One region of the Labrys sp. F242 genome, then DNA from elsewhere that is predicted to be linked to it. Evidence: riboswitches for the same ligand, from Rfam matches in the RefSeq annotation. Region 1 holds a riboswitch; each other region holds the start of a gene.
What was found. A riboswitch is a leader RNA that binds a small molecule or an ion and turns the genes downstream of it on or off. The one in region 1 is predicted to bind cobalamin.
Positions count from the first base shown of each region.

Region 2: it holds a riboswitch for cobalamin, as region 1 does, so the genes downstream of both, ACZYTC_RS04000 (ABC transporter substrate-binding protein) here and bluB (5,6-dimethylbenzimidazole synthase) in region 1, are expected to answer to the same signal.
Region 3: it holds a riboswitch for cobalamin, as region 1 does, so the genes downstream of both, ACZYTC_RS06190 (ribonucleoside-diphosphate reductase subunit alpha) here and bluB (5,6-dimethylbenzimidazole synthase) in region 1, are expected to answer to the same signal.
Region 4: it holds a riboswitch for cobalamin, as region 1 does, so the genes downstream of both, ACZYTC_RS17260 (CbtB domain-containing protein) here and bluB (5,6-dimethylbenzimidazole synthase) in region 1, are expected to answer to the same signal.

Region 1 covers NZ_JBVASG010000001.1:351,689-359,617, forward strand. The annotation lists gene ACZYTC_RS01700 (ABC transporter permease) at 1-926, opposite strand, end outside; gene ACZYTC_RS01705 (ATP-binding cassette domain-containing protein) at 923-1,741, opposite strand; gene ACZYTC_RS01710 (ABC transporter substrate-binding protein) at 1,828-2,769, opposite strand; gene ACZYTC_RS01715 (cupin domain-containing protein) at 2,907-3,527, opposite strand; cobalamin riboswitch at 3,665-3,845, shown strand; gene bluB (5,6-dimethylbenzimidazole synthase) at 3,889-4,623, shown strand; gene ACZYTC_RS01725 (TerB family tellurite resistance protein) at 4,651-5,331, shown strand; gene ACZYTC_RS01730 (hypothetical protein) at 5,324-6,589, opposite strand; gene ACZYTC_RS01735 (DUF975 family protein) at 6,726-7,604, opposite strand.
Region 2 covers NZ_JBVASG010000001.1:852,346-860,274, forward strand. The annotation lists gene ACZYTC_RS03985 (acyl-[ACP]--phospholipid O-acyltransferase) at 1-115, opposite strand, end outside; gene recQ (DNA helicase RecQ) at 390-2,246, opposite strand; gene ACZYTC_RS03995 (CobW family GTP-binding protein) at 2,536-3,504, shown strand; cobalamin riboswitch at 3,613-3,843, shown strand; gene ACZYTC_RS04000 (ABC transporter substrate-binding protein) at 4,035-5,078, shown strand; gene ACZYTC_RS04005 (FecCD family ABC transporter permease) at 5,080-6,102, shown strand; gene ACZYTC_RS04010 (ABC transporter ATP-binding protein) at 6,099-6,902, shown strand; gene ACZYTC_RS04015 (class I SAM-dependent methyltransferase) at 6,938-7,717, shown strand.
Region 3 covers NZ_JBVASG010000001.1:1,333,337-1,340,296, forward strand. The annotation lists gene ACZYTC_RS06185 (ribonucleotide-diphosphate reductase subunit beta) at 57-1,172, opposite strand; gene ACZYTC_RS06190 (ribonucleoside-diphosphate reductase subunit alpha) at 1,301-4,213, opposite strand; cobalamin riboswitch at 4,323-4,643, opposite strand; gene metE (5-methyltetrahydropteroyltriglutamate--homocysteine S-methyltransferase) at 4,745-6,960, opposite strand, start outside.
Region 4 covers NZ_JBVASG010000002.1:376,727-384,655, forward strand. The annotation lists gene ACZYTC_RS17240 (efflux RND transporter permease subunit) at 1-64, opposite strand, end outside; gene ACZYTC_RS17245 (efflux RND transporter periplasmic adaptor subunit) at 80-1,246, opposite strand; gene ACZYTC_RS17250 (UDP-glucose dehydrogenase family protein) at 1,670-2,986, opposite strand; gene ACZYTC_RS17255 (histidine phosphatase family protein) at 3,102-3,656, opposite strand; cobalamin riboswitch at 3,789-3,934, shown strand; gene ACZYTC_RS17260 (CbtB domain-containing protein) at 3,965-4,177, shown strand; gene ACZYTC_RS17265 (CbtA family protein) at 4,196-4,960, shown strand; gene ACZYTC_RS17270 (J domain-containing protein) at 5,429-6,025, shown strand; gene cobS (cobaltochelatase subunit CobS) at 6,320-7,306, shown strand; gene cobT (cobaltochelatase subunit CobT) at 7,443-7,929, shown strand, end outside.

The DNA of each region.
Region 1 (7,929 bases):
GTCAGGAAGGGTGACATATGCGCCAGCACCAGGCCGTTGGCGATGACCGCCACCGTCAGGGCGCCCAGCACCGTGCCGACAACGGTGCCGCGCCCGCCGAACAGGCTGGTGCCGCCCAGGACCACCGCGGCGATGACGTCGAGCTCGAAACCCTGGCCGGCATTGGAGGAGCCGGAGCCAAGGCGCGCCGCCAGGATGACGCCGGCCGCGGCGGCCGCCATGCTGGAGAGGATATAGACACACAGCACCACGAAGCGGGTGTTGATGCCGGCGCGCCGGACAGCCTCGGCATTGGCGCCGACGCCGGTGACATAGCGGCCGAAGGGCGTCCGGTTGAAGACGAGGAAGGCGATCACCAGCACCACGAGGGCGATCAGGGCGGGCACGGGCACGCCGAGGAACCAGGCGCGCCCGATCGCAGTGAAGGGGCTCTGGGCCTCGACCGGGATCGAATAGCCGGCGGTGATCAGGAGAGCGAGGCCTCGGATCACCGACAGGCCCGCCAGGGTGACGATGAAGGCGGGAATGCGTTCATAGGCGATGAAGAAGCCCTGTATGGCGCCGATCACGCCGCCCATTGCCAGCATCAGCACGATGACGAGGGGCCAGGGAATCCCGGCCTGCAGCGAGGCCGCCGACAGAGTCGCCGCGAGCGCCAGCACCGAGCCGACCGAAAGATCGATGCCGCCCGTCGTGATCACGAAGGTCATTGCGGCCGCCACGATCAGCAGCGGTGCCGACTGGCGCACGATGTTGAGCAGGTTGGGGGTGGTGAGGAAGGCGTCGGTCCAGATCGAGAAGACCAGGCAGACGAAGATGAAGAACAGGGCGATCGAAATGATGCTGCCATTCGCCATCGCCTTGTCGCGCCAGCGCGCCTTGTGGACGCGGGGGCGATGGGCGGGGGTGGTGGATGAGGCCGTCATGCGCGGGCTCCGTTGTCCTGGGGAGAGCCGTTCTTTTGGGCGGCGCCGGCGGAGCGGGCGTTGAATTTGCGGCCGACGATGAGGTTGACCACCTCTTCGATATTGGTGTCCTCGATCCGGCGCTCGGCGACGTTGCGACCCTCATACATCACCTGGATGCGGTCGCAGACGAGGAAGAGGTCCTGCAGGCGGTGGGTGATCAGGATGACGCTGACGCCGCGGGCGCTGACGGTGCGGATCAGTTCGAGCACCGCCTCGACTTCGGCGACGGCCAGGGCGGCCGTAGGCTCGTCCATGATCAGCACGGAGGGATTGAAGGAAGCGGCGCGGCCGATGGCGATCGACTGGCGCTGGCCACCGGAGAGGTTCTCGACCTTCAGCCTGGTATCGGCGATGACGATGCCGAGCTTGTCGAGCATGTCGCGGGCCTGGTCGTGCATGCGGCGCTGGTCGAGGAAGGGAACGCCGAGGATGCGGTGCCTGGGCTCGCGGCCGAGGAAGAGATTGCCGGCGACATCGACGCTGTCGCACAGCGACAGGTCCTGATAGACCATCTCCACCCGCGCCGCGCGGGCATCGGCAGGGGAGGCGAAGGACTGCACCTTGCCGTCGATCTCGATCGCGCCGGTGTCGGGGATCACGGCGCCCGAAAGCACCTTGCTCAGGGTCGATTTACCGGCGCCATTGTCGCCGACCAGTCCCAGCACCTCGCCGGGCCTGAGCATCAGCGATACGTCGTCCAGGGTCTGGATCGTGTTGTATCGCTTGGAGATACCGGTCATCTTGACGCGGTAGGGTTCGCCACTGTCCATCATGGTTCCGCCTGGCAATGAGATGCCCCGCCCGCGGCTCGAAGAGCAGCGGGCCTGGGCCCAACTATGCGTGGGGGCCTGTCAGCCCGTTACTTGAACATGCCCCGGAACTTGTCGACGTTCTCCTTGGTCACGATCGTCACGGGAACGTTGATGATCGGCTCGACCTTCTCGCCCTTCTTGAGCTTGGCCAGGGCTTCCACCGCGGCCTTGCCCTCGCCGGCCGGATCCTGCTGGATCACGCCGGTGACCCAGCCCTGGTCGATGCCTTCGATGGCCTGCTTGGTCAGGTCCCAGCCGAAGACCTTGACGCCTTCGGTGCGCCCCTGGCTGGTCACGGCGGACACGGTGCCGAGAAGGGCCGGTTCGCCGGTGGCATAGAGCGTGGTCATGTCGGGATTGGCCGTCATCAGGTTCTCGGCCGCGCTCAGCGCCACGTCCTGCACGTTCTGGCCGTCGACGGTGTCGAGGAAGGTGACCTTGAGGCCGCTGGCCGTCACCGCCTTCTTGAAGCCATCCAGCCGCTGGTTCTGGATGTAGGAATTGAGAGCGCCGACCACGCCGATCTTGGCGGTGCCATCCAGCTTGGACTTGACGTAGTCGGCGTAGAACTTGCCGATGTCCTCGCCGGCCTTGAGATTATCCACGCCGACGAAGGAGACATTGTCGCCGTCGGGGATCTGGGCATCGATGGCGATGACGGGGATGCCGGCCTTCTTGGCGGAGGTGATGGCGGGCTTCACGCCGTTGACGTCGATGGCGATCAGGATGATGCCGTCGACCTTCTGGGTGATGTAGTTCTCGATCGCATCGTTCTGGGCGCTCGGAACATTGTTGGCGTTGAAGATGACGAGCTTGGCGCCGGCCGCCTTGGCGGCGGCCTCAGCGCCTTCGTTGATTTGGTTGAAGAACAGGGCCTGCTGGTTGATGGTGACCAGGGCGAAGGTGTCGGCCAAAGCGGACACCGATCCTAGGGACAGCGCCAGGGCTGCCGCTGCCGAGCAGCCGGCGAGATATTTTGAAAGCCGCATTTCAGTTCCCTTCATGGATGGCCCGTGCCGGGCTCATTCTCAGTTCTGACATCAGCATCATTCAAGAGACTTGAATTCATGTCAAGTTACTTGAATGGCGGTCTCGGGGATTCTTGAAACGCCGACGGCGTGAGGCGTTAGAAGGTGGCAGGCGTGTTGACCCAGAAGATGCTCGCGCGCTCCGTTCCGGTGTTGCGGTACCAATGAGGCAATTCCGACTTGAACACGAAGGTATCGCCGGCAGAGAGCTTGAAGGTACGCTCACCGACCATCAGCTCCACGGTTCCGGTCAGCACATAGCCGACTTCCTCGCCCTGGTGCTGGATCGGCCCGGCGCTCTCGCCGCCGGCCTCGATGTGGTGGATGTTGCATTGGAGGAGATGACCGGGCGAATAGGGGATCACCCGTTCCAGCGAGATGCCCTCGCCCCGGCGGAGCGGGTCCAGCGAGATCAGGGGGCGCGAGCCGGCGCGAAAGACGATACCCTCTTCGCTATCCGATTCCTCGAACATCCAGCCGATATTGGTGCCGAGGACCTCCACGAGGCGATGCAGCATGGGCAGGGAAGGGGAGGCCTTGCCGTTCTCGATCTTGGACAGCAGGCTTTCCGAACAGTCCGCGGCCGTCGCCAGGGCCTTCAGCGTCAGCCCCCTTGTCTGCCGGGCCAGGCGAAGGCGGGTGCCGAGCCGCACGGGATTGGCCTGTTCCAGGGGATCGGGGTGATCGCCGGCGCGTCGTTTGAGGTCGATCTTGTTCATTGCGCGATTGCCAGGATGCTTCATTGCCCGAAAGCCTAGCCGACGATTCTAGGCCACAAGCCTGCACCCTGTCCACTTCGCCGCCGGCCGCTCGGCATCAGCGTCCCAAACGGCTGGGCAGTCGGCACCTCCCATGCTACATCCGCAAGACCTTCGGTGCCCGCTTGCGGGAGAATCGGGAACGCGGTTTGAAGCCGCGACGTGCCCAACGCTGTAAGGGGGACTATCCGGGCAGGTTTCAGGCCACTCGCTCTGCGGGGAAGGCGTCCGGATGGGTGGATCCCGAGTCAGAAGACCGGCCGGAGGCGATAGATCGGCGCGCGTGGACGGCGCGGCGATTGCCATCGCAAGGGGAATGACGATGGACCCATCCACGGGAGCGCTTGCGCCCTCCGGGCCGTTTTCACCGGCCGAACGCGACGCCGTCTATCGCGCCATCTTCACCAGGCGGGACGTCCGCAGCCAATTCAGTCCGCAGCCCGTTCCGGACGATGTCCTCGCGCGCATCCTCGTGGCCGGGCATCATGCGCCGTCGGTCGGCTTCATGCAGCCCTGGAGTTTCCTGGTGCTGCGGTGCCCTGAGGCCCGGGGCAAGGTGCAGGCCCTCTTCGAGGAGGCCAATGCGGAAGCGTTGGCGATGTTTCCGCCGCAGAAGCAGGCGCAATACCGCTCGCTGAAGCTTGCCGGCATCCTCGATTCCCCGGTCAATCTGTGCATCACCTGCGATCCAGACCGCGCCGGCCCCGTGGTGCTCGGCCGCACCCATGACATGGCCATGGACCGCTACTCCACTGTCTGCGCGGTGCAGAACATCTGGCTGGCGGCACGGGCCGAGGGCGTTGGGGTCGGTTGGGTCAGCATCGTCGATCCCGTGCGCCTGCGTGCGGCACTGGGCATTCCCGAGCGCGTAATTCCGGTCGCCTATCTGTGCCTTGGTTATGTGCACGAAGCCTATGCCCGGCCGGAGCTGGAAGTGAAGGGCTGGCGCCAGCGCCTGCCGCCGGAGGCCGTGCTGAGCTTCGACGCCTGGGACGGCCAGCGGCCCGACCATCCCTTGCTCGCCGCCATGCGGACGGCTATGGGGAATGCTGGTTGATAGAGCAAAGCGCAAAGACGCTTTGGGGTGGCCGGCGCAGATGCGCGCCGTCTCGATCGGGTGGCACGGCCGATGGATTTCCTGCGTAAGAATGCGATCTGGATTATCGCACTGCTGATTACCAGCCTGGTCTTGCTGGAGGGGCCGAGGGCGATCCTGATCGGGGCATTCGTGGCCGCCCTCGTCGGTCTGTTCTGGCTGTTGCGCGGCAAGGCCCGCAAGCCGGCGGCGGGCCGCCGCCTCGAGACCGTGCCGAAAGTTGTCCCCCTTCCGCTCGACCGGGGTTCCGACACGGTTCGGCCGCAGGCGCTCGAGCGCGCTTCTCTCAAGACCATCGATGATCCGAGGCTCGCGGCCGTCGTCCTGATGATCCAGCTTGTCCGCACCAATGGCTTGCTGACCCGGGCCGAGCGGGACACGATCCTCGCTCTTATGGCCGATCCACTCGGGATCGGCGATCGCGAGCATGTCTATGAGCAGGCCTTGCAATTGACGGATCGCGGCCGGGTGTTCACGCCGGTCGCCGAGGAATTGGCGCCCCTTCTGCGGGCGCGCCTGTCCCTGCCGGAGCGCCAACAGCTTATCGATATGCTGGGCGAGGTCGCCAATGCCTATGGCGAGGCCAGCGATTTGCAGCGCGAGGCGATCGTTCGCCTGAAGAGACGCCTGCTTGCGCCGGATGCCGCGGCCGGGCGCCCGCTCAATTGAAATAGAAGGCGTAGCTCGCGACGTCGCCGCCGAAGATACTGGTCGCCTGGCCCCAGGCCTCTGCATCCATCACCTTGCCATTGTCGAGGAAAGGCAAGGCGCCTGGGCCGGTGATCCACAGCACCAGGTCGAAATTGCCGGGCTGCTCGAAGACCCTGGCGAGATTGACGCCCTTGGTGAAACGCCAATGCGGCATCAGCAGCTTGCCGTCCAGCACCTGCTCGACCTGGCCGAGCAGCGCAAGCCATGAGTCGATACGCTCCTGCGTTACGTCGAGGGAGGGCAGGACGCCGCTCTTCTGCCGCGGGCCGGGCAGCCATTCGTGATCGTCGTCGGTCTCCTTGCCGATCAGCGCCCAGGTCTCACGGTTGAGCCGGATTACCGTCTTGATATGGTCGCGCACCTCCAGCCACATCGCCTTGTCGGCCACCGGCCAGTCGATCGTATGCACCAGGCTGATCAGATCGGCGATAGCGTCGGTGTCACGCTTGCTCGTGCCGAACAGGGTCATGCCCAATCCGTCGCCACCATCGCCGCCATTGGCCTTGGCAAGGCCGCTGACGGCATGTGGAAACAGGCTGCCGAAGCCCGCGTCCCAGCTGCGCGACATGTCGTGCGACAACAGGGTCTTGGTCAGGGCCATCAGGAAATTGCAGTAGCCACGCAGCCATTTGGCGTCGGCAGTGTCGAAGGCGACGATGAAGGGCTTGGGCTTGCCGGCATCGTCGATGTCGGAAATGGCTGCTCCGATATGGTCGCGCTCGTCGATGATGCCGTCGCCGTTCCAGTCGAAGCGGGTGACGGAAAGATCGACCGTCAGCTTGGCGGGGCTGTCGCCGACCTCAGCCAGGGTCTGGTCGGCCTTTTCGAGATCGGCCAGGAACGTGGCGAGGATGCCGCGAAAGTCCTTATAGGTGATGGGCTGCGGATCGGGATTGGTGCTGAAGACGGTGCCCGAGAGGCCGAGCACCCGCATCGCCGGCATTTCGGTGGCGAAGCCATATTTGTAGAGGGCCTGCGACAAATGTTCGAGCGCCCGCGCCGTGCGCACCATGCCGAGGCCGAGCCTGGCGTCGGCATTGCTGCTGGCCTTGGTGGCGAGGGCCAGCATCTGTTCGTCCGCTTCGCTGATACGCCCCTGGCCGAGATAGCTCTGGAACAGGGCCGAGGCCGGGCTGTCGGCCCTGGCCGGTGCGAAGGAGAACACCACCGTCATCGTGACGGCCGCGGCCCATGTCAGCAAATAGCGCATCGTCATTCCCGGATCGGCAGGGCGCATACCGGGAATCGGATGCCGCCCGCCTGAAAGATCGTTGGATAAGCAGAGGCCGCGAGCGCCGCAACGGCTTCGCGGCCCGAGTCTAAGAGGAGGGAACTTTTCTAGGCACGAGGTCTCAATCGAACACATTCGCGACGGAGCCGGTCAAATCGATTCCGTCCTTGAGCAGGCGCAGGCGATAGGCCGCGATCGAATAGACCCCGATCGGCCACGCATACATCAGGGGCAAAATCAGCAGCATCATGATCAAAGCCGCGATGCCGCCGCCGGGACCGAATATGCGAGCCAGGACATTCACGACCACGAGATAAGCGAGCCAGATCACCCAGGTGAGGAGCATCATGCCGAAAAGAGGCCAGCGGTATCCGGCGCTGAGATAGCGGCTGCGGCGGAGCGCGCGGATTGGCCCCACATCCTCGTTGATGCAGATGACGAAGGAAAGAAGGTAGGGAAAGACCAGGAAGAGACCAAGAATGCCGATGATCAACGCAGCGACGATGAGGAAGCCGGGCGGAGCGCCAATGCCAAGGAACACAAGGCTGATCAAAGCGGCGATGAGGTAGAACGCGATGTAGGCAAGAATATAGATCAGCAATAAACCGAAGACGGGCAGGAATCTCCTGGCGCCGGCCAAGCAGGCTGCCATGAAAGGTTTGGCGGGATCGGCGTAACGATCATGAAGCAAGCGGATCATCGCGCAATAGAAGGCGAGCGACAGGAAGCCCGCCGCCAGGAGCAGCAGGTAGAATAAGGCGATGTTCCTTTGGATCGCCAATTGGGCCGCCAACCGGTCACCGCTCAATGCCGCCCAGAAAAACGAGCCGAGCAAGCCGAAGAAAATGGCGAACACCGCGAGCTGGAGCAGGAACACCCAGCCATAATTCCTCAGGCTGACGCTGAAGGCATCGGCGATGATCTGTCCGATGCCTAGAGGCTTGCTTCCTGGCTGGTCGGATGACGGCGAGACGACGGACATGAGAGTTCCTTTGCTCATGATCAATTCCGGAGCGCACTCGCGCCAGCCTATACGAGCAAGGCGCCAGCACAATTCAATAGAAGTGAGTATGCATTTCGGCAGGCTGGGGGCCCTGACGCAAGCTATCCTAGTGGCTCCGATGGAGAAACAGAGTCCCGTACGTTACATCCAGGTGTCGTGGACAAGGAGTATTCGACTACACCCCCATATCAACCAAGCGGGGGCACGGCTCGCTAAGACGTAGGGTTATTCTCGCGAGAATGACAATGTTCTGTGCTCTGATCTGGCAGAAGACGCACGTCAGGAGCGTCATTGTCCGAGATCATTGGAGCGATTCCGTAAG
Region 2 (7,929 bases), 500 kb from region 1:
CGTAGACCGCCAGAACGGTGAGCGCAGTCTTGATGAAATTGTCGTTGAAGGCGCTGAAGAACTGGCTCCAGAACAGGGGCCAGAAGCGGCGGGCGGACATCAGCGATGCGAGCATCGGCGTGGTTCCTGGATGGGCGCGTACCGGGCGCGGGAGAATCGCATTTAAGTTAGCGTTCGTTCACTAACTTAAAATGTATGGTAAACGGCGTCAAGGCGGGGGAGGTTGGCGCAGGTCCGGCATGTGCGCCGCTGCACAATGGCTGGAGCCATCGATATCGTGTGGCCATCCTAGAGCAAAACGCGTTCAAGTGTGAACGCTTATTTCCTCTAACTCTTTGTTTCGACGCGTCTTTGCGATTCTTGGTGATCCCGTCTCTTCGCAAAACGCTTTAGCCTTCGCGCCTGACGACTTCCAGGAAGAGTTCGCCGTAGCGCTCCAGCTTCGCCTGCCCCACGCCCGGTAGGGCCAGAAATTCGGGCAGGGTGCCGGGGCGCTCGCTCGCCATGGCGCGCAATGTGGTGTCGGCAAAGATCATGTAGGGCGGCACGCTTTGCTCGCGGGCGAGCCGACTGCGCTCGGTGCGAAGGGCGGCGAACAGGGCGCCGTCGCGTTCCGACATCTCGACCTCACCCCGCCGAGCGCGTTTTGCCTCGGTGCTCTTGCGTGGCCGGTCGCGGCGGAAGACGATTTGCCGCTCGCCCTTGAACACGGCCCGCGCCTCTTCGGCCAGGATCAGGGCGCCATGAGCCTCGTGGTTGACATTGACGAGGCCGGCGGCGGTGAGCTGGCGCAGCACCGATTGCCAGGTACGCGCCTCGATGTCCTTGCCGGCCCCGAAGACGGGCTGGTTGTCGTGGCCGAAGCGCTGGACTTTCTCCGTGACCTTGCCGGTGAGCACGTCGATGATATGGGCGGCGCCGAACATCTGACCGGTGCGGTAGATCGCGGCCATCGCCTTGACCGCGGCATCGGTGCCGTCCCAGCTCTCGACCGGCGAAAGGCAGGTATCGCAATTGCCGCAACGGCCGGGATGGGTCTCGCCGAAATGAGCGAGGATGGCCTTGCGCCGGCATTCGGCGGTTTCGCAGATGCCGAGCAGGGCGTTGAGCTTGCCGAGTTCGACCCGCTTCACCGTCTCCGGCGCATTGCCCTCCTGGATCATGCGGCGGCGCTGTACCACATCGGCCATGCCGTAGCTCATCCAGGCATCCGAGGGTAGGCCATCGCGCCCTGCGCGGCCCGTCTCCTGGTAATAGGCTTCCACCGAGGCCGGGATATCGAGATGGGCGACATAGCGTACATCAGGCTTGTCGATGCCCATGCCGAAGGCAACCGTAGCGACCAGGCAGAGATCTTCCTCCTCCAGGAAGGCGTCCTGGTTGGCGCTGCGAACAGCCACTTCCAGGCCGGCATGATAGGGCAGGGCGCGGATACCCTGCTCGTTCAGCCATTGCGCCGTTTCCTCGACCTTGGCGCGCGATAGGCAGTAGACGATACCGCTATTGCCCTTGTGCGCAGCCAGGAAGGCCAGCAATTGCCGGCGGGCGTTGTCACGCTCGACGATGGCGTAGCTGATGTTGGGCCGGTCGAAGCTGGTGGCGAAGACCTCGGCCTCGTTGAGACCGAGCCGCTCGATGATGTCGGCGCGAGTGACCGGGTCGGCCGTGGCAGTGAGGGCGATGCGGGGTACGCCGGGGAAGGAAGCGGCGAGGCCGCCGAGTTCGCGATATTCGGGCCGGAAGTCGTGGCCCCATTGGCTGACGCAATGGGCCTCGTCGATGGCGAAGAGCGCGATGTCGGCATCGGCGATCAGCGACTGGAAACCCTGTGTCGCCACACGCTCGGGGGCGACGTAGAGCAGGTCGAGCTTGCCGTCCATCAGGGAGCGGCGGACCTTGTAGGCTTCCTCGCGCGACAGCGAGGAATTGAGCGCCGCCGCGCGCACGCCAGCCTGCTTGAGCGCCTCGACCTGGTCGCGCATCAGGGCGATCAGCGGCGAGACCACGATGCCGACGCCGCGCCGGCACAAAGCCGGGATCTGGTAGCACAGCGACTTGCCGGCTCCGGTCGGGAACAGCACCACCGCATCGCCGCCCTCGGTGACATGCCGCACCACCGCCTCCTGCTGGCCGCGAAAGGCGCTGTAGCCGAATATGGCGTTGAGGACGGAGAGAGGATCTTGAGGAGAAGAGCGGGTCATGCCTGCAGGATGCACCTTTGGAGCCTGATTCCATTCCAGGGACATCATGGACACTTACCCGACAGGGGCCATGATTCGAAAATCTCCCGCGTCGATTTCCCACGCTGACAGGCAATTGCGGTGGAACGGTCGCGGTCGCGAATGCCGGCAATGTGCCCCTCGGCCAGAATGCGGGTTACACCCGCAACACCGTTGACGGTCTACCGAGATGTTGACGGTCTACCGAGATAAAGATAGTTATGTTATAACGTTTCATATAAATGAAGCCCATTCTGGCGCCCGTGGTATCGACATGCTCCGAGGCGCCTGCAACGGATCAAGGAATTCCGACATCATGCAGCCCGCGCCGCAGACACCCGTCACCGTCCTCACTGGCTATCTCGGAGCAGGCAAGACCACGCTTCTCAACCGCATCCTGACCGAGAGCCACGGCAGGAAATATGCTGTCATCGTCAACGAGTTCGGCGAAGTCGGCATCGACAATGATCTCGTCGTCGATACCGACGAGGAGATCTTCGAGATGAACAATGGTTGCATTTGCTGCACGGTGCGCGGCGATCTTATCCGCATCATCGAGGGTCTGATGCGCCGGCGCGACCGCTTCGATGCCATCCTGATCGAGACGACCGGGCTGGCTGATCCCGCGCCGGTCGCCCAGACTTTCTTCGTCGACGACGATGTGCGCGCCAAGACCAGGCTCGATTCGATCGTCACCGTGGTCGACGCCAAGCATCTGCTTGGCGAAATCGAGACAGCGCATGAGGCCCAGGAGCAGCTTGCCTTTGCCGATACCATCCTCCTCAACAAGACCGATCTGGTCACGGCCGGGGAACTCGAACGGGTGGTGAAGCGGATCCGCCGCATCAATCCCACCGCTACCCTCCACGAGACACGCCGCTGCGATATCGCGCTCGACAAGGTGCTGGATCGCGGTGCCTTCGACCTCGACCGCATCCTGGAAGCCGAACCCGATTTTCTTGCAGGATTCCATGACCATGAGCATGACGACCATGTCGGCAGCTTCGCCCTCGTTGCCCGCGAGCCGCTCGACCCCGGCAAGTTCATGCCCTGGCTGAACACGATCGTGCAGCAATTCGGCACCGACATGCTTCGGCTGAAAGGCATCATCGCCTTCGAAGGCGATCCCCAGCGCTTCGTGGTGCAGGGTGTGCATATGCTGATCGAGGGCGATCATCAGCGCCCCTGGAAGCCGGAAGAGGAGCGCAGGAGCCGTCTGGTGTTCATCGGGCGTAATCTGCCGAAAGACGTGATCGAACAGGGGTTCCTGGCCTGTCGGGCCTAAAGCGTTTTGCTCCAGGTGAGGGAAGGCGCGTGCTGGGGCGGTAAAACAGGGCTCGCCATCGGACGCCACCCGCTTTGCATATTCACTTGACCGCGATCGGGACACCCCGGTAACTGTGGCACTGACGGTTTCCGTCGGGTGCGAGCCCGATGGGAGTAATAGGGAACACGGTCCGGCTTTCTCGAAGCCCATGCCGTGGCTGCCCCCGCAACTGTAGGCGGATTGCCGAGCATCCTCGTGGCGCCAAAAGCGCCATGCCACTGTGGGTGACCCCATGGGAAGGCAGAGGCAAGGCCGATATCCGCGAGCCAGGAAACCTGCCGTCATCTCGATCAATCCCATGTCACGGGCGGGGATGCCCGGAACAGGAGACAATGTGACGTTTCTTCCCGCCATCTCGGGCCGTCGCCCACCTGTTCCCTCCGCTTCGCGCCATCAGACCCTCTGCCATAGCCTGGCCTGAGGGCGTTTCCCGTTTTCGGCCCTGCGCCGAACAGCGCCATCTTCCTATCGCGAACCGAGAGAACGTCATGACTTTTCCCAAGGCAAAGGCCTGCTGGTCGAGCTTCGCCGTCATGCTTGCGGCCGGCTTCAGCCTGACGCTGAGCATCGATCCAGCCGCCGCCCAGGCGACCAAATATCCGCTCAAGATCACCAATTGCGGACGCACCGTCACCTTCGACCATGCTCCGCAGCGCACTGTCTCCGTCGGTCAGAGCGGTACGGAGGTTCTCTACCTTCTCGGTCTTGCCGACAAGGTGGTGGGGACGGCCGTCTGGTTCGGCCCGGTTCTGCCGGGCTACGAAGAGGCCAACGCCAAGATTCCGCGCCTGGCCGACAATGATCCGAGCTTCGAAAGCGTGATCGCCAAGAAACCCGACCTCGTGACCGCCCAGTTCCAGTGGCATGTCGGCCCCAGTGGCATCGTCGGCAAGCCCGAGCAGTTCGAGGAACTGGGTATCCCGACCTATGTTTCGCCCGCCGATTGCGTCGGCAAGGACAATTCCAGCGGTGGCGACGGCACCCGCGGCACCCTTTTCACCATGGATCTGGTCTATCAGGAGATCAGGGAACTCGCCGAGATCTTCGACGTGCAGGGGCGCGGCTCGAAGGTCATCGCGGACCTGAAGGCACGCGAGGAAGCCGCCCGCCGCAAGATCGCCGCCGGCGATGGCAAGGTCTCGGCCGCCTTCTGGTTTTCGAGCGCCAAGGTCGATGTCGATCCCTATATGGCCGGCAAGAACAGCGTCCCAGGCTACATCATGTCCGTCCTGGCTGTCCGGAACATCGTGGAAAGCGAGGAGGAATGGCCGAGCGTCGGTTGGGAGACCGTCGCCAAGGCCGATCCCACCATCATCGTCGCCGGCAGGATGGACCGTCGCCGCTATCCCGCCGACGACATCGCCGTGAAGCTCAATTTCCTCAAGACCGATCCGGTGGCGAGCCTGATGCCGGCCGTCAAGCAGGGCCATGTCGTGGAAATGGACGTCCAGGCCATGCAGCCGAGCGTGCGTGTCGTCGACGGCATCGAGATGCTCGCCGATGCCATCCAGCGTTTCGGCCTGAAGCGTTGAGATGAACCGCGCTGTCACGCGATTGCTGGCAATCGGCATGCTGGCGCTGGCCGTGCTGGTGTTGGCGCTCTGGCTGGGCGCCGCCATCGGCGAGACGGCCATCCCGATGGAGGTGGTGGCCAAGACGGCGGCCAACCGCCTGTGGGGCGCCGGCTACATTCTCGATCGCATCGATGAAGGCATCGTGTGGAACTACAGGCTGAGCCGCGCCGTCGTCGCGGCCTGCTGCGGCGCGGCCCTGGCGCTGTCGGGTGTCGTGCTGCAGTCGCTGCTGCGCAATGTCCTGGCCGATCCCTATGTGCTCGGCATCTCGGCCGGGGCATCGACGGGGGCAGTCGGGGTCGCCATTCTCGGCCTCGGCGCAGGATTTTTGAGCCTGCCGGCCGGCGCCTTTCTCGGTGCGCTGGTGGCCTTCGGTTTCGTCGCCTTGCTGGCGATGCGATCGGGGCGCGGAACCGGCGCGGTGATCCTCGCAGGCGTGGCGGGGTCTCAGCTTTTCAATGCCCTGACCTCCTTCATCGTCACCAAGGCGGCCAATGCCGAACAGGCGCGGGGCATCATGTTCTGGCTGCTGGGCAATCTTTCGGGCGTGCGCTGGCCGGATGTCTGGCTGGCCCTGCCGATCACGGCCGTGGGGCTGCTGGTCTGCCTCTGGCACGCTCGCGCGCTTGATGCCTTCACCTTCGGTACGGAATCGGCGGCATCCCTCGGCATTTCCGTCCGGCGCGCTTATGTCGTGCTCGTCGGCGTCGCGGCGATGATGACGGCGGTGATGGTCAGCATCGTCGGATCGATCGGCTTCGTCGGTCTGGTGATTCCGCACGCCGCGCGGATGGTGGTGGGCGTGCGCCATGGGCGATTGCTGCCGGCCAGCGCCCTGATCGGCGCCGTCTTCATGATCGTCGCGGACATTCTGTCCCGGATCATCATCCCCGGCCAGGTCCTGCCGATCGGGGTGATCACGGCCCTTGTCGGCGCGCCGGCCTTCGCTCTCATCCTCAGCCAGAGAAAGGCGACGGCATGAGCCTGTCGGCACGCAATCTGTCCTGGTCGGCGGGCGGGGTCTCGATCCTGCAGGGTGTATCGCTGGAGGTTCGTCCGGGCGAGTTGCTCGGCATCATCGGCCCGAACGGCTCGGGCAAGACCAGCCTGATGTCCCTGCTGGCCGGTATCCGCCGCCCGCAGGGCGGCGAGGTGTTGCTGTCGGGCCAGCCACTCCACGCCTTGGCTCGCCGCGAAATCGCGCGCCGGATCGCTCTGGTCGAGCAACAGGCCGAGACGGCCGATCGCATTACCGCCCGCCAGGCCGTGGAGCTCGGGCGGACGCCGCATCTGGGTGCCTTCATGCCTTGGTCTGGCAAGGACGATGCCATCGTCGACCTCGCACTGGAGGAGGTTGCCATGACCAGCCTTGCCGCTCGCCTGTGGCATACGCTCTCGGGCGGCGAGCGCCAGCGCCTCCACATCGCCCGCGCCTTGGCGCAACAGCCCGAAATCCTGCTTCTCGACGAGCCCACCAATCATCTCGATATCGGCCACCAGATCGGCCTGCTGCATCTGGTTCATCGCCAGAACCTCACTGTCGTGGCGGCCCTGCATGATCTCAATCATGCGGCGATGTTCTGCGATCGGATCGCGCTGATGCGGGCGGGGCGGATCGAGGCGATCGGTCCTCCGTCCGAGGTGCTGACGGCTTCGCGCATCCAGTCGGTCTTCGGTGTCGCCGCTGAGGTTGTCCACGACGGTACCGGTGGCTGTTTCATCCGCTATCGGCATCCGGATCTTCCAGTGCCGCGGCCGGGCTGGGTCGCGGCTGCGTCATGACGCGGGCTCAACCGACAGATGAGGAGGGCCGACGGATGACGGGCGCCAGTTCAGCGAATTTCGATCTCAAGGAAGAGATCCGTGATTATTGGTCGAGGCGTTCGGAAACCTTCGACCGCGCCTTCGGGCATCATATTCCCGAAGGGCCGGAATTCGAGGCCTGGGCCGCGGCGATCCGCGATCATCTCGGTACCGAACCGCGCCGGATCCTCGATCTGGCTTGTGGGACGGGCGAGATCACCAAGCTGCTGCTGGCGCTCGGCCACGAGGTCACGGCCCTGGATTTCTCCGAGGCCATGTTGGCGGTGGCCCGTCGCAAGCATGCCGGCCGGCAGCGCCTGCGCTTCCGGCTCGGCGACGCCGAGAACACCATGGAACCGGAAGGCGCCTATGACGCGGTCGTCTGCCGGCATCTGGTCTGGACACTGACCGAGCCGCAGAAGGCCTTTGCCGATTGGTATCGCGTGCTGAAGCCGGGCGGCAGATTGCTATTCTTCGACGGGGATTGGGCCAGGCCCACCAGGGTCGGCCGGATGGCGTCCAAGCTCATCGCCCTGATCGACCGCCTCGGCGGTGCCGATCCCTATTATGACAGCGCGATGAGCGAGCGCCATGCCCGCATCATGGAGAGGCTACCTTTCGGTAGGGGGCTACGGAGCGCCGATCTCCTTCCGTTCCTGGAGCTGGCCGGTTTCAGGAATATCGTGATCTCTTCGCATCGGCCGATTGCCGCTGCCCAAAGGCGCCAGGCCGATCTGCGCAACCGGCTGCGTACCCATCTCTACCAGCGCTTCATCATCTGCTGCCGCAAGTGAGGCCTCCGCGACCGGTCGCCTTGCATGGCTGTCCGGCAGGAACCATATGATCGAGATCAGTCTCGAAGGACCTCAGGCGGAGAGTGCCATAGGCGCTAACTTTGCGAGTGGAGGCGCCTGAAACGAGGTGTGCCGATCTCCAGATCGGCATCTTCCTGCCGGCAAGCACGGCGCTTCCAAGATGGTCGATCTGGAGATCGACCCACCAGATA
Region 3 (6,960 bases), 980 kb from region 1:
TGATTCCCCATCCCAGCTTTCCTCCGATTTGTTCCGAAGACCTCGAAAGCGTGCCTTCAATCCCAGCTCAGCGCGCCACCGTTCTGATATTCGATGACACGCGTCTCGAAGAAGTTCTTCTCCTTCTTCAGGTCCATCGCCTCACTCATCCAGGGGAAGGGGTTCTCCACGTCCGGGAATACCGGCATGAGCCCGAGCTGGGCGCAGCGCCTGTTGGCGATGAAATGCATGTATTGTTCGCAGGACACCGCGTTGAGGCCGAGGAAGCCGCGCGGCATGGTGTCCCGGCCATAGGCGGCCTCCAGTTCAGCGGCTTCGCGGATCATCTGCTGGAGATCGGCTTGGAAGGTCAGCGTCCACAGATGCGGGTTCTCGATCTTGATCTGGTTGATCACGTCGATGCCGAAGTTCAGATGGATGCTCTCGTCGCGCAGGATGTACTGATACTGCTCGGCGATCCCCACCATCTTGTTGCGCCGGCCGAGCGAGAGGATCTGGGCAAAGCCGGTATAGAACCACATGCCCTCGAAGATGACGTAGAAGGCGACGAGATCGCGCAGGAAGGCCTGGTCGGCGTCCGGCGTGCCGGTCTTGAAATCGGGATCGTCGAGATGCTGGGTATGCTTGAGCGCCCAGGCCGCCTTGTCGGTGATCGAGGGGATCTCGCGATACATGTTGAAGAGTTCGCCCTCGTCGAGCCCGAGGCTCTCGACGATATATTGGAAGGTGTGAGTATGTACGGCCTCCTCGAAACCCTGACGCAACAAATATTGCCGGCACTCAGGATTGGTGAGGTGGCGGTAGATCGCCAGGACGATATTGTTGGCGACCAGGCTCTCGGAGGCGGCGAAGAAGCCGAGATTGCGCTTGAGCATGCGCCGCTCGTCCTGTGTCAGGCCGTCCTTGGACTTCCACAGCGCGATGTCCGCCTGCATCGATACCTCGGTCGGCATCCAATGGTTGTTGCAGCCGGCGAGATATTTCTCCCAGGCCCATTTGTATTTGAGCGGCAGGAGCTGGTTTACGTCGGCGCGGGCATTGATCATCCGTTTCTCGTCGACCGTGACACGGCCGCCCTTGCGGTCGATCGCGCCGAGGCCGGTCGCATCCGCCGTGCTCTGTGGCAGGGGAAGCTGGGCTGCGGGCGAGGTGGGTTCGGACCAGTCGAGCATCGTCATCGTTTTCTTATCCTCAGAGCGTTTTCCAGAAAAGTTGATAGACTTTTCGCTTAAGAAAACGCGTCAAAACAAAGAGTTGGAGAGCAAGGCGCGAAAGGGAAAAATCGCACCTCGTTCTCGGCTCACTGGCACGCTTCGCAGTCGGGGTCGTGGATGGAGCAGGCCTTGCCCCACGCTTCCGACTGCAGTGTTTCCGGCTGAGTCTCGATCAGGATCGGCGCGGCCGCGTGCGGCACCGTGGCAGAGACGGCGTTGAGCTTGCCGTCGGTGCCCTTCAGCGTCGATTTCTCGACATGGGTGGCCGACTGCGAGCGCAGGTAATAGGTCGTCTTCAGGCCACGCTTCCAGGCCAGGCGGTAGAGCGTATCGAGCTTCTTGCCGGAGGGATTGGCGATATAGAGGTTGAGCGACTGGGCCTGGTCGATCCACTTCTGCCGACGCGCCGCGGCTTCGATCAGCCAGGCGGTGTCGATCTCGAAAGCGGTGGCGTAAAGCGCTTTCAGCTCTTCGGGGATGCGATCGATCTGGCCGAGAGAGCCGTCGAAATATTTGAGATCGGAGATCATGACCTCGTCCCACAAGCCCCGTGCCTTGAGATCGTGGACCAGGGCCGAGGTCACCACTGTGAAATCGCCCGACATGTTCGATTTCACGAAGAGGTTCTGATAGGCCGGCTCGATTGACTGGGACACGCCGCAGATGTTGGAGATCGTCGCCGTCGGCGCGATCGCCATGGTGTTGGAATTGCGCATGCCGACGGTCTTCACCCGCTCGCGCAGGGCGTCCCAGGGCACGGTCGTGCCGGTATCGAAGGCCGCGTTGTCGCGCGTCTCGGCCAGCAGGCCGACCGAGTCGATCGGCAGGACGCCCTGCGACCACAGCGAGCCATCGAAACTGGGGTAGCGACCACGCTCGGCCGCCAGGTCTGTTGAGGCCGAGATGGCATGGAAGGACACGGCTTCCATGCTCTCGTCGGCAAAGCACACGGCGGCTTCGGAGGCATAGGGCAGGCGCAGGGCCTGCAGGGCATCCTGGAAGCCCATGATGCCGAGACCGACGGGCCGGTGCTTGAGGTTGGAACGCCGTGCCTCGGGAATGGTGTAGAAATTGATGTCGATGACGTTGTCGAGCATGCGCATCGCCGTCGTCACCGTCGCCTTGAGCTTGTCGAACATCAGGCCGTCGGCGTCGACATGGGCAGCGAGGTTGACCGAGCCGAGATTGCACACGGCAACCTCGTCATGGGAGGTGTTCAGCGTAATTTCGGTGCACAGGTTCGAGGAATGTACCACGCCGACGTGACGCTGGGGCGAGCGGATGTTGCAGGGGTCCTTGAAGGTGATCCAGGGATGCCCGGTCTCGAACAGCATGGTCAGCATCTTGCGCCAGAGATCGATGGCCCGGATCTGCCTGAAGACGCGGAGCTCGCCGCGCGCGGCGCGTGCCTCATGCGCCTCATAGGCGACCTTGAAGGCGGGACCGTAGAGGTCGTGCAGGTCCGGCGTTTCGTCCGGTGAGAACAGGGTCCAGGGGCCATCCTGTTCCACACGTTCCATGAACAGATCCGGCACCCAGTTGGCGGTGTTCATGTCATGGGTGCGGCGGCGGTCGTCACCGGTGTTCTTGCGAAGATCGAGGAATTCCTCGATGTCGACATGCCAGGTCTCCAGATAGGCGCAGACCGCGCCCTTGCGCTTGCCGCCCTGATTGACGGCGATTGCGGTATCGTTGGCGACCTTGAGGAAGGGCACCACGCCCTGGCTTTCGCCGTTGGTGCCTTTGATATGGGCGCCGAGCCCACGCACATTGCTCCAGTCATTGCCGAGGCCACCGGAATATTTGGCGAGCAGCGCATTGTCCTTCACCGCCTTGAAGATACCTTCGAGGTCGTCGGACACAGTGGTCAGGAAGCAGGAGGAGAGCTGGGCGCGCAGCGTTCCCGAATTGAACAAAGTCGGCGTCGAGGCCATGAAGTCGAAGGAGGAGAGAAGATCATAGAATTCGATCGCCCGCGCCTCCCGGTCGATCTCGCGCAAGGCCAGGCCCATGGCCACGCGCATGAAAAAGGCCTGCGGCAGCTCAAAACGCGTGCCGCGCACATGCAGGAAATAGCGGTCATAAAGTGTCTGCAGGCCGAGATAGTCGAACTTGAGATCGCGTTCGGGCTTGAGGGCAGCGGCAAGGCGGGCGAGGTCGAAGCGGCCGAGCTCCGGGTCGAGCAGTTCGTTGGCGATGCCGACGCGGATATAGTCATGGAAATACTCGGCGTAGCGGGTCGCCATCTCGGCCTGCGTCGCCTGGTCGGGACGGCCTCCGACGAAGCTGAGCGCCTCGCGGCGCAGCTTGTCGTTGAGCAGCCGGGCGCTGACCTTGGCGTAATCAGGTTCGGTCTCGATCAGGGTGCGGGCGGCGAGGATCGGCGCGATCGCCAGTTCGTCCTGGCTGATGCCGTCATAGAGATTGCGCTGCGTCTCGTTCAGCACGGTCTCTGCATCGGTGTCGGCAAGACCTGCGCAGGCTTCGCGCACCAGGGCGGTGAGGCGCGCGTGGTCGAGCGGTAGCAAGGAGCCCTCCGCCGTCTTCATCCGCAGGGCAGGGGCGATGGCGGTCCGTGCCTCTGTCTCGGTTGCTCGTTCCAGGGCGCGCTCTTGGGCGTGCTGTTCGCGATAGAGCACATAGGCACGCGCCACCTTGTGGTGTTCGCCGCGCATCAAGGCGAGTTCCACCTGGTCCTGGATGTCCTCGATATGGAAGGTTCGGCCCGCATCGGCACGGCGGGTCAGGCCGGCAACGATCTGGGCCGTGAGTTCGGCGACAATGTCATGCACCCGGCGCGAAGCAGCGGCCGAATTGCCCTCGACGGCGAGAAAGGCCTTGGTCAGGGCCACCGAAATCTTGGAGGCATCGAAAGGCGTGACGGCGCCGTTGCGGCGAATGACCTGATAGCCCGGTTCCGAGGCCGGCTTCGCCCTGTCGGCGCCGGCAGCCGGAAAAGGCGTCTTTGTGGTCGTGGCAGTTTCGAGATCGAAAGACATTCGGCAAACCCCAAAATGTTGGAGGCTTGGGCCGAAGGAACGCGTTCCGCGTCGGCGCAGGCATATGCGCCACGAGCAAAGCGATCCGTCGGGGCACCCCGCCCGAGGAAACGATAACCAGCCACAGGCAGGTCTCCTGGCTCGCGGGTCGTTGCGAACTGTCTGCCTTCCCGGCGAAGGGCGGGTTGAACCCGCCTTCCGGCCAGTGGCACAGCGACAGCCCGCTCTCCGCTTACAGTTGCGGGGGCAGCCCCGGCTTTGCCCTAGAGCGTCTTGTGTTTTGAAAGCGTCGCTTCAAATCGCAAAGACGCGTCGAACAAAAAGTTCGAGGAAAAGTGCGTTTTCACCAAACGCGCTTTGCTCTCGGGCTCACCGGATTCCCTCTTAGCCTCGGACAGCGAATCCGAGGACCTGTGGATACAGCATCTAGTATGCCTGGGTGTCTCTATGTCAATACATGGTGTATGATGCCCTTTTTTTCAACGGGGACAAGGCGTGCCGGAGGACGAAATTTGTCCCCCGGCAGGTTTTTCACGCGGACGCCGCCACTCTCGCTGGAGCGGTCTCTTCACGAAGTTTGCGGGCGGCGGCAACCATGTTGACGAGGGCCGGGCGGACCTCGTCCCAGCTGCGGGTTTTCAGGCCGCAATCGGGGTTGACCCAGAGCTGATCGCCGGCGATCCGCTCGCGTGCCTTGGCAAGGAGGTCGCGCATCTCCGCCACGGTGGGGCAGCGGGGAGAGTGGATGTCATAGACGCCCGGCCCGATCTCGTTGGGGTAGCGATAGGCCCGGAACGCATCGAGAAGTTCCATTTTGGACCGAGCAGTCTCGATCGAGATCACGTCTGCATCCAGGCCTCCAACGGCATGGATGATGTCGTTGAACTCCGAGTAGCACATATGGGTGTGGATCTGCGTGGCATCGTCGACGCCTGAGGCGGCGAGGCGGAAACAGGCGACCGCCCAGGTCAGATAGGCCTCCTTTTCGGCGTGTCTGAGCGGCAGGCCTTCGCGAATGGCCGGCTCGTCGATCTGGATGATGCGGATGCCGGCCCGTTCCAGATCGCCGACCTCGTCGCGCAAGGCGAGGGCGATCTGCCGGCAGACCTGCTCGCGCTCGAGGTCGTCCCGCACGAAGGACCATTGCAGCATGGTGACCGGTCCGGTCAGCATGCCCTTGACAGGACGCTTGGTCAGGGATTGTGCGAAGCGTGCCCATTCCACCGTCATGGCCCGGGGACGCGAGACATCGCCATAGATGATCGGCGGGCGCACGCAGCGCGAGCCGTAGCTCTGGACCCAGCCATGCTGGGTAAAGGCATAGCCGGCCAGTTGCTCGCCGAAATACTGCACCATGTCGTTGCGCTCGAATTCGCCATGCACGAGAACGTCGAGGCCGATCTCTTCCTGCCAAGTGATCGCCTGGGTGGTTTCCTGTCGCAGAAAACGCTGATAGTCGGCGTCGTCGATCCAGCCCTTTGCGTGGTCAGCGCGTGCTTTGCGCACGGCGTCGGTCTGGGGGAAGGAACCGATGGTCGTGGTGGGAAATTGCGGCAGGCCGAGCCATTCCTGGGCCCGGCGGCGCAGCGTGTAGGGATGCCGGCGCTCGCTCATGGCCGGCGTGAGCCCGTCCATGCGGGCGGCGACGCCGGCATCATGTATACGAGCGGATACACGGCGGGCCGCAGCTGCTGCGTCCGATTGGGCGAGTTCATCAGCGACGGCCCGCCGCCCGTCGACCAGGGCTGCCGACAGGGTCTTCAGTTCCCCGATTTTCTGTATCGCAAAGGCCAGCCAGCTCCGGAGTTCAGGATCGAACGCGCTCTCGGCCTCGACATCGTAGGGAACGTGGAACAGGGAACAGCTCGGAGCGAGGACGACGCGGTGGGGGCCGAGGGCTGCAACCGCCGGCTCGATCCGATCAAGAAGGGCAGTCAGGTCGCTCCGCCAGACATTGCGCCCGTCGATCACGCCCAGCGATAGCACCTTGTCGGCGCTGGCTCGTGCGACCGCCTGCCCGAGCTGGCTTGGCGCCCGCACCAGGTCGAGATGCAGGCCGGCGCTGGGCAGGTCGAGTGCCAGGTCGAGATTGTAGCCGAGGCCGCCGAAATAGGTCGCGATCATGATCTTCAGATCGGAGACCGTGCTGGAAAGGACGCCATAGGCATGGCGCAGGGCGGCCCGCGCGTTCTCGTCGAGATCGAGCACGAGACAGGGTTCGTCGAACTGCACCCAGTCCGCGCCGGCCGCGGCCAACCTGTGCAGGATCTCGGCATAGACGGGCAAGAGGCCTGGCAGCAGGGTGAGCGGATCCAGGCCCTCGTCCTTGCTCTTGCCGAGCAGCAGATAGGTCACCGGGCCGATGAGCACGGGGTGCGTGTGGAAGCCGAGCGCTACGGCCTCCCTGAATTCGTCAATGGGCTTGGCCGAAGCGAGTTCGAAGGCCTGGCCGCGGCGAAATTCGGGAACCATGTAGTGATAGTTGGTGTCGAACCATTTGGTCATCTCGAGAGCGGGGACACCGCCGCCGCCATGGCAGCAGCCCTCATGGCCACGATCGTCATGGCCCCGCCTGCCGCGCGCCATGGCGAAATAGGTCGAAAGCGGGACGGAGCCACCCTCCCAGCCATATTGAGAGGGGATGGCACCGACCACGGCGCTCATATCGAGAACCTGATCGTAGAGCGAAAAGTCATTGGACGGGATATGGGTAACGCCGAGCAGGCTCTGTCGAGCCCAGTTGCTCG
Region 4 (7,929 bases), on a different contig from region 1:
CCGTGACGATCGAAACGACGGCGGCAAAGATCGGGCGGTCGACGAAGAAATGGCCGAATTTCATGAGCTGCGCTCCCGATCAGTTCGCGTCGGGAACGAGCGTCTCAGGCACGTCCAGCTTGGTGGGTTGCGGCACGACCTCGCCGCCCGGGCGGGCTCGCATCTGGCCATTGATCAGCACCTGGTCCTCGGGCTTGAGGCCCGACTTGATCACGCGGAAGCTGCCGAATTTCGGGCCCAGTTCTACCGGGCGGATATTGGCGATCTTGTCGGTGCCGACAACGATGACATAGCGCCCTTGTGCCGACTGGCCCACCGCCACATCGGGCACGACCAGCGCCTCATAGGGCTCGCCGATGGTGATGCGAACGCGCCCGAACAGGCCGGAGGTGAGGAAGCCGTCGGCATTGGCGATCTTGGCACGCGCCGTGACGGTGCCGGTCTGGGCGTCGACCTGCGGTGCGAGATAGTCGAGCGTACCCTTGTGGGAGAAGGTCTTCTCGTCCGACAGACCGATCTCGGCCGTCAGCGCGGGCTCGGTGCCACCAGCATCCATCTTGTGCTTGGAGGCCCGCTGATAGGCAAGGTAGCTCGCCTCGTCGAAGTCGAAGTAGAAATAGATCGGGTCGACAGCGACGATCGACACCAGGGGCGAGGTCGAGTTGGCTACCACCAGATTGCCGCGCGATACCAGCTGACGGGCGATCCTGCCCGAGATCGGTGCGGCGATGGTGGCATAGTTGAGGTCGAGCTTGGCCGTTGCCAGTGCCGCGTTGGCCGAATCGATCGAGGCCGCCGCTTCCTGATAGGCCTGGAGGTTGGCCTGGTAGGTGGCATCGGTAACGTTGCCGGTCTTCCTCAACGCCTCGGCGCGCGCCAGATTGGCCTTGGTCAGGTCGATCCTGGTCTGCGTGATCTTCACCTGGGCGGCCGCCTGGTCGACCGCGGCCTGGAACGGGCGCGGATCGATCGAGAACAACACGTCGCCCTCCTTGACGAGGGACCCTTCCACGAAGCTCGACTTGTCGAGATAGCCGGTGACACGCGAGGTGATGTTCACCTGCGGCCAGGCCTGGAAACGACCGGTGAACTCGACCGATTCTGTGATCTTGCGACTGACCGGATTGGCCACCGTCACCGGCATGGCCGGCATTTGCTGGGCGAGCGCGGTGCCCACCCCCTCGAGGGCCGCCAAAGCCAGTACGCCGGCGGCCAGCCGACCTATTTTGCGACGCAACCTCGACATGAACATCCTCGCAAGCAAGCGCCTCAGCCAAACCGCCCACATGGCTAATGGCCTTGTCGCGGGCACTGGAGCTGGCGTCTGAAAATCCTGCAGGATTTCCCAGCCTGCACCCATCAGGGCAGGTTCGGAGATCCTGTTCAGCGCTCGGCCGGCCGGAATCGGGGCAGAATCGCCGTGTGGGCCTTATAGTATGATAATTCTCACCGCTTTGATCCAATCAAGATCGCCGCCCTGCAACCGTGAGTTGGGACTTGATGCAAATCCGCAACAGGCCCGCCGCTTCTCGCGCCGGTACCTGACGCCGGCGGACCCACATTCCGGCCATTTACAAGCCAGGCGCATCAATCCCTTCCCGAAACGGGCGGGGTTTAACCCTGTCCTGGGAGCCGCACCGGGCCTGAGCCAAGCTCGCCCGCAAAAAGGTCAGGGTGTCGTCCCCTCGCGCCCGATGCTCTCATAGCGAAAGCCGTGCCGCTTCATGTCGTCGAGCCGGTAGATGTTGCGCAGGTCGACGATCACCGGCCGCGTGAGCAGGCTTTTGACCCGTTCGAGGTCAAGCGCCCGAAACTCGTCCCATTCGGTGACGATCACGGCAACATCGGCCCCGTCGAGGCAATCATAAGCGCTGGAGCGATAATCGACATCGCTGAGGGTCTTGTGCGCCTCCTCCATCGCCTGGGGATCGTAGGCGCGCACCCGGGCGCCCTTGTCCTGCAGGGCGAGCACGATCGGGACCGAGGGGCTGTCGCGCATGTCGTCGGTGTTCGGCTTGAAGGCGAGGCCGAGCAGGGCCACCGTCTTGCCGGCGATGTTGCCGTCGAGGGCCGCGATGACGCGGCGTGCCATCGCCGCCTTGCGGGCATCGTTGACGCCAACCACCGCTTCGACGATGCGCAAGGGCACGCCATGTTCCTGGCCGGTGCGCAGCAGCGCCAGCGTATCCTTGGGAAAGCACGAGCCACCGAACCCCGGACCCGCATGCAGGAATTTGGAGCCGATGCGGTTGTCGAGGCCGATGCCGCGCGCCACTTCCTGCACATTGGCGCCGGCCTTCTCGCACAGATCGGCGATTTCGTTGATGAAGGTGACCTTGGTCGCCAGGAAGGCGTTGGCGGCATATTTGATCAGTTCGGAGGTGCGTCGGTCCGTAAACAGCAACGGCCCCTGATTGAGATGGAGCGGGCGATAGACCTCGGCCATCGCCTCCTTGGCCCGCTCTTCCTCCGTGCCGACCACGATGCGGTCCGGACGCTTGAAATCCTCGATCGCCGCGCCCTCGCGCAGGAATTCAGGGTTTGACACCACGCTTACATCGGCGTCCTGACGGACTTCGCGGATCAGCCTCTCGACTTCGTCGCCGGTGCCGACCGGTACGGTCGACTTGGTAACCACCACGGTGAAGCCTTCGACCGCCGCCGCGATCTCCCGCACCGCGCCATAGACATAGGATAGATCCGCATGCCCGTCGCCGCGGCGCGAGGGTGTGCCGACGGCCAGGAACACCACGGCGGCATCGCGGACGGCGGGCGCAAGCTCGGTGGTGAAGGACAGGCGCTTCTCACGCACATTGCGGGCCACCAGATCCTCGAGGCCCGGCTCGTAGATCGGCATGCGGCCGGCCAGCAGGCCCTCGATCTTGGCTGGATCCTTGTCGACGCAGGTGACGACATGGCCGAAATCGGCGAGGCAGGCCCCCGTCACCAGGCCGACATAACCCGTACCGATCATTGCAACGCGCATGACATCAATCCTGTTTGGACGACCAATCCGTCAGACGCGTGTCTACAAAAGGCCCGGCGACATGCCAATGACGAAAAAAGAGAGGAACTCCGTTGGAGGGCCCTGCTCAACGCCTCTATGCCTTCAACCGCAGCGACCAGCCCCGGCCGGATGGCCTGAGATCGGCTGTCGCCAATGGGGCGGCATCGATACGCCAGAAGGAACGAGCCTCGGCCCCGAGGGCGTGAACGACCGCGGCGCGCAGCACCGAAGCGTGGGTAACGGCGAGCGTATACCCCTCGAACCGCCTGCCATCGAGCCAGGCGCCGACCCGCGCAATCAGGGTTGCAACACTCTCTCCGCCATGCGGGCAGGCATCCGGATCGGTCAGCCATGCCCGGAGCGCCTCGGGTTCGGCGGCCGCTACCGCGTCCAGGGCAAGCCCTGCCCAGCGGCCATGATCGCATTCGCGCAGGGCTTCATCGACCTCAGGATCATGGCCGAGGGCCTGCGCGGTCTGGCGAGCCCTGAGCGCCGGGCTGCTCAGGATGCGGGCCGGCCTGCCGAAATGCCCTTCCAGCTTCCGCGCCGCAGCCAGCCCTCTTGCATCGAGCGCCTCATCGAGGGGAAAACCCGCTGCGCGCACCGCAGGCGTAGCCCCATGGCATAGCAGGATCAGGCGTGGTGTCATGACGGCAGTTCCCAAGACTTAGAGTGCATGATTCGACCGAACCAATCGGATCATGCTCCCTAAGTTTTTGTTTCAACGCATGGTATCGTCCAAAAAGTCGCGCAACTTATGCTCTAAGTCGCTTCCGGAATATTGACATGTTCGTGACTTGGGCTCTTATGGAAGGGCTTTGCCAAGGGTGGGAAGCCGGTGTGAATCCGGCACGGTCGCGCCACTGTGAACGGCGGCGCTTGGGCGCCGTCCGGAAGTCAGACCTCTTCCAAGGCAGCATGACTCGTAGCGGGACGCGTAATCCCAAGGAGCTTTTCATGACCACCGCAACTCTGGCACCCGTCGCCCAGCAGCCGATCGCCATCCCGGTCCGCGAGATCTTGCCCTGGGCGCTCTTCACCGTGCTCCTGGCCGTACTCGCCATTTATTTCGTCGGCGCCGAGCAAGGCGCGACCTCGCTGATTCCCGGCGTCTACATCCACGAATTCGTGCACGACGCTCGCCATCTGCTCGGCTTCCCCTGCCACTAGGGCGCATAGGCAAACGACATGGTTAGATCGCTTTTGATCCGGGGGATGCTGATCGGCATCCTGGCCGGACTGTTGGCGTCTGGCTTCGCCTGGGTCTTCGGTGAACCACAGGTCGATGCCGCTATCGCCTATGAGGAAAGCCACGCGGTCGCCGCCGCACCGGCGCCATCCGCAACGCCGGCAACCTCCCAGCCGGCCGCAGCACATGAACATGAGGAAGACCCGGTCAGCCGGCCGGTGCAGTCCAGCTACGGCCTCATGACCGGCATGGTCGTCTATGGCGCAGCCCTCGGCGGCATCTTCGCTTTGGTCTTCGCCTTCGCGCAGGGACGGATCGGCACGCTCAGCCCGCGCGCGACAGCAGGGGTGATCGCGCTCGTCGGTTTTGCCGCCATCATGCTGGTACCGCAGATCAAATATCCGGCGACGCCGCCGGCCGTTGGCAATCCCGACACGATCGGCCTGCGGACCGCCTTTTATTTCGGCATGATCCTGCTCTCCCTGCTGACGATGGCGGCCGCCCTGGGCACGGCGAACCGGCTCGCCGCCAGCCTCGGCCGCTGGAACGCCAACTTGGTGGGGGCTGCCGCCTATCTGGTGGTGATGGTGGTCGCCATGCAGATTCTGCCGGCCGTCAACGACATCCCGGCGGATTTCTCGGCCACGGTGCTATGGAAGTTCCGCGTTGCCTCGCTCGGCATCCATGCCGTGCTATGGGCAACGCTCGGGATCGCTTTCGGCGTTGCAGCACAGAAGCTGCTGCAAACCTCCGCCAGCCGCTGAAAAAGGCCAACCGACCACGTCAAACGTCGCATTTTTACAACACCGGCCCGGTTTTGGGCCGGTTTTCAAAATTTCGTTCATTTCGCACTTGCGAAATGAACGCATCAGGATCACTCTACGGACGTGGTGGATGCGCGTTTGCGCTCCCCCACTGCCCTCCTTGGGCGTTTCCTCCCTAAGACTTGGGCCGCCATTCGGCGGCCTCTTTCTTTTTCGGGTCGGCAGACCCCATATTTCAAAATCTGCAGCGGCATTCCGCCTCAATTAACCCCAGAGCAAAGCGCGTTCAGGTATGAACGCTTGTTTGCTCTCACTGTTTGGTTCCAAGCCAGTCCTTTGGATCGACTGGAGCGTCCTTGCGATTTGACATGCTTCACTCAAATTACAAAACGCTCTTGCGTCCAAGCTCATGCTTGCCCATTTGTGTTCACCCTCGCATAGTGTGTCATTATGGATCTGGACTCGCCCTTGTTTGATCGCATCCGGGTGCGCCCAAGGGCCGAAGAGGTCCAGCCGGCGAGCGTACAGCTATGCGAACATGCCGGCTGCCGAAACGCCGGTGAATTTCGCGCGCCCAAGGGGCGCAACCGCGAAGGCCAGTTCTGGCATTTCTGCCTGGGGCACGTTCGCGAATACAACAAGACCTACAATTATTTCGCAGGCCTGCCGGACGACTCGGTGAGCGCCTATCAGCGCGATGCCGCCACAGGCCATCGCCCGACCTGGACGATGGGCGTCAATCCCTGGGCCAAGAAGCGCGGCGAAGGGCCGCAACCTGGCCCGGAGATCCATGACGGCTTCGGCTTCTTCGAGGGCGAGCACGGCTTCGGACGCACGCAGAGTGCGCCGGAACCGGAAAGGCGACGCCTGAAATTGCTGGAACGCAAGGCCCTCGAGGCGCTCGATCTGCCGGAAACGGCCAGCGGCCCCGAGATCAAGGCACGCTACAAAACATTGGTCAAACGCCTCCATCCCGATGCCAATGGCGGGGACCGATCCAGCGAAGATAAATTGCGCGGGATCATCCAGGCCTATAATACGCTGCGTAGCGCTGGGCTCTGCTGAGCGCCCGCACCACCGGCGAGGCTTCCAGGTTTGGAGCGCGTTCCAATCCCGGGGATCCCCGCCCGACCTCGAGCAAAGCGCGTTTAGACGGAAACGCCTTTTTGCTCTAGCTCTTTGGTTCGACGCGTCTTTGCGATTCTTGGTGATTCCACCAAATCACAAAACGCTATGGAGACGACGCGGAATTTTCCATGCCCGCCTGGCGAGACTGGGAAATTCGGTGGGGCCAGTACCGCCGGCCCGCTGGAACTGATTGTCGGCTGCGCCGTCCTGGCGCCAGCCAAGGAAGGCATAATGACTGACGCAACGACACCGGCCAATCTGCCGGACATCATGGTTTCGGCCAAAAAGCTGTTTGGTTTCGACACGGATCTCGAAGTACCGGCCTATTCCCAGTCCTCCGACCACGTTCCGGACCTCGATACCGATTATCTTTTCGACAAGCCGACGACCCTGGCGATTCTGGCGGGCTTTGCCCATAATCGCCGCGTGATGGTGACGGGCTATCACGGCACCGGCAAGTCGACCCATATCGAGCAGGTCGCCGCCCGGCTCAATTGGCCTTGCGTTCGCATCAACCTCGACAGCCACGTCTCGCGTATCGACCTCGTCGGCAAGGACGCCATCGTTCTCAAAGACGGCAAGCAGGTCACCGAATTCCGCGACGGCATGTTGCCCTGGGCCCTGCAGAACAACATCGCCCTAGTGTTCGACGAATATGATGCCGGCCGCCCCGACGTGATGTTCGTGATCCAGCGCGTGCTGGAAATCTCCGGCAAGCTCACTTTGCTCGACCAGAAGCGCGTGATTCGCCCTCATCCGGCCTTCCGCCTGTTCGCCACCACCAATACGGTGGGCCTCGGCGACACGTCCGGTCTCTATCACGGCACCCAGCAGATCAACCAGGGCCAGATGGACCGCTGGTCGATCGTCACCACGCTGAACTATCTGCCGCATGACAAGGAAGTCGACATCGTGCTGGCCAAGGCCAAGCACTACCAGAAGAGCCCGAACGGCCGCGACATCGTCAACAAGATGGTGCGCGTGGCCGATCTCACCCGCAATGCCTTCATGAATGGAGACCTCTCCACCGTGATGTCGCCGCGTACGGTGCTGACCTGGGCCGAGAACGCCAATATCTTCCACGATATCGGCTTTGCCTTCCGGGTCACCTTCCTCAACAAGTGCGACGAGCTCGAACGCAGCCTCGTAGCCGAGTTCTACCAGCGCGCTTTCGGCGCGGAGCTGGCCGAGAGCTCGGTGAACGTCGCGCTGACGTAACATCGGGTGTGCCGGTCTGCCCAGCCCCATCAAGTGATGGAGCTGGACCGGCATTGCAGCGGCGCGGGCAAGAAATGCCGGTCTGAAGACCGGCACACCAACAGCGCCGACGCCCGCGCTCCCAGGATCGACAGGGATCATGACGACAAACCGCAAGCCCGGCGAAAAGCCCAAGGATGTTCCCAACGACGCCTTCAAGCGTTCGGTGGCCGGGGCCCTGCGCGCCATCGCCCGCAAGCCGGATCTCGAAGTGACCTTCGCTTCGGAAAAGCCGATGCTGATGGCGGACAAGGCGCGCCTTGCCGAGCCGCCGCGCAAGCTCGACGCCCATGTCGCGGCGATCGTGCGCGGCCAGGCCGATGCGATGGCCCTGCGGCTCGCCTGTCACGATCCGGCCGTCCATCGCCGGCATGCTCCCCAGAACGAGCAGGCGCGCAGCGTGTTCGATGCGGTCGAGCAGGCCCGTTGCGAGGCGATCGGCTCGCGCCGCATGACGGGCGTGGCCAACAACCTCACCGCCATGCTGGAGGACCGCTATTTCCGCGGCGGCAAATATGAGGACATCCGCGCCCGCGAGGAGGCTCCGGTCGAGGATGCCCTCGCTTTGATGGTGCGCGAGAAGC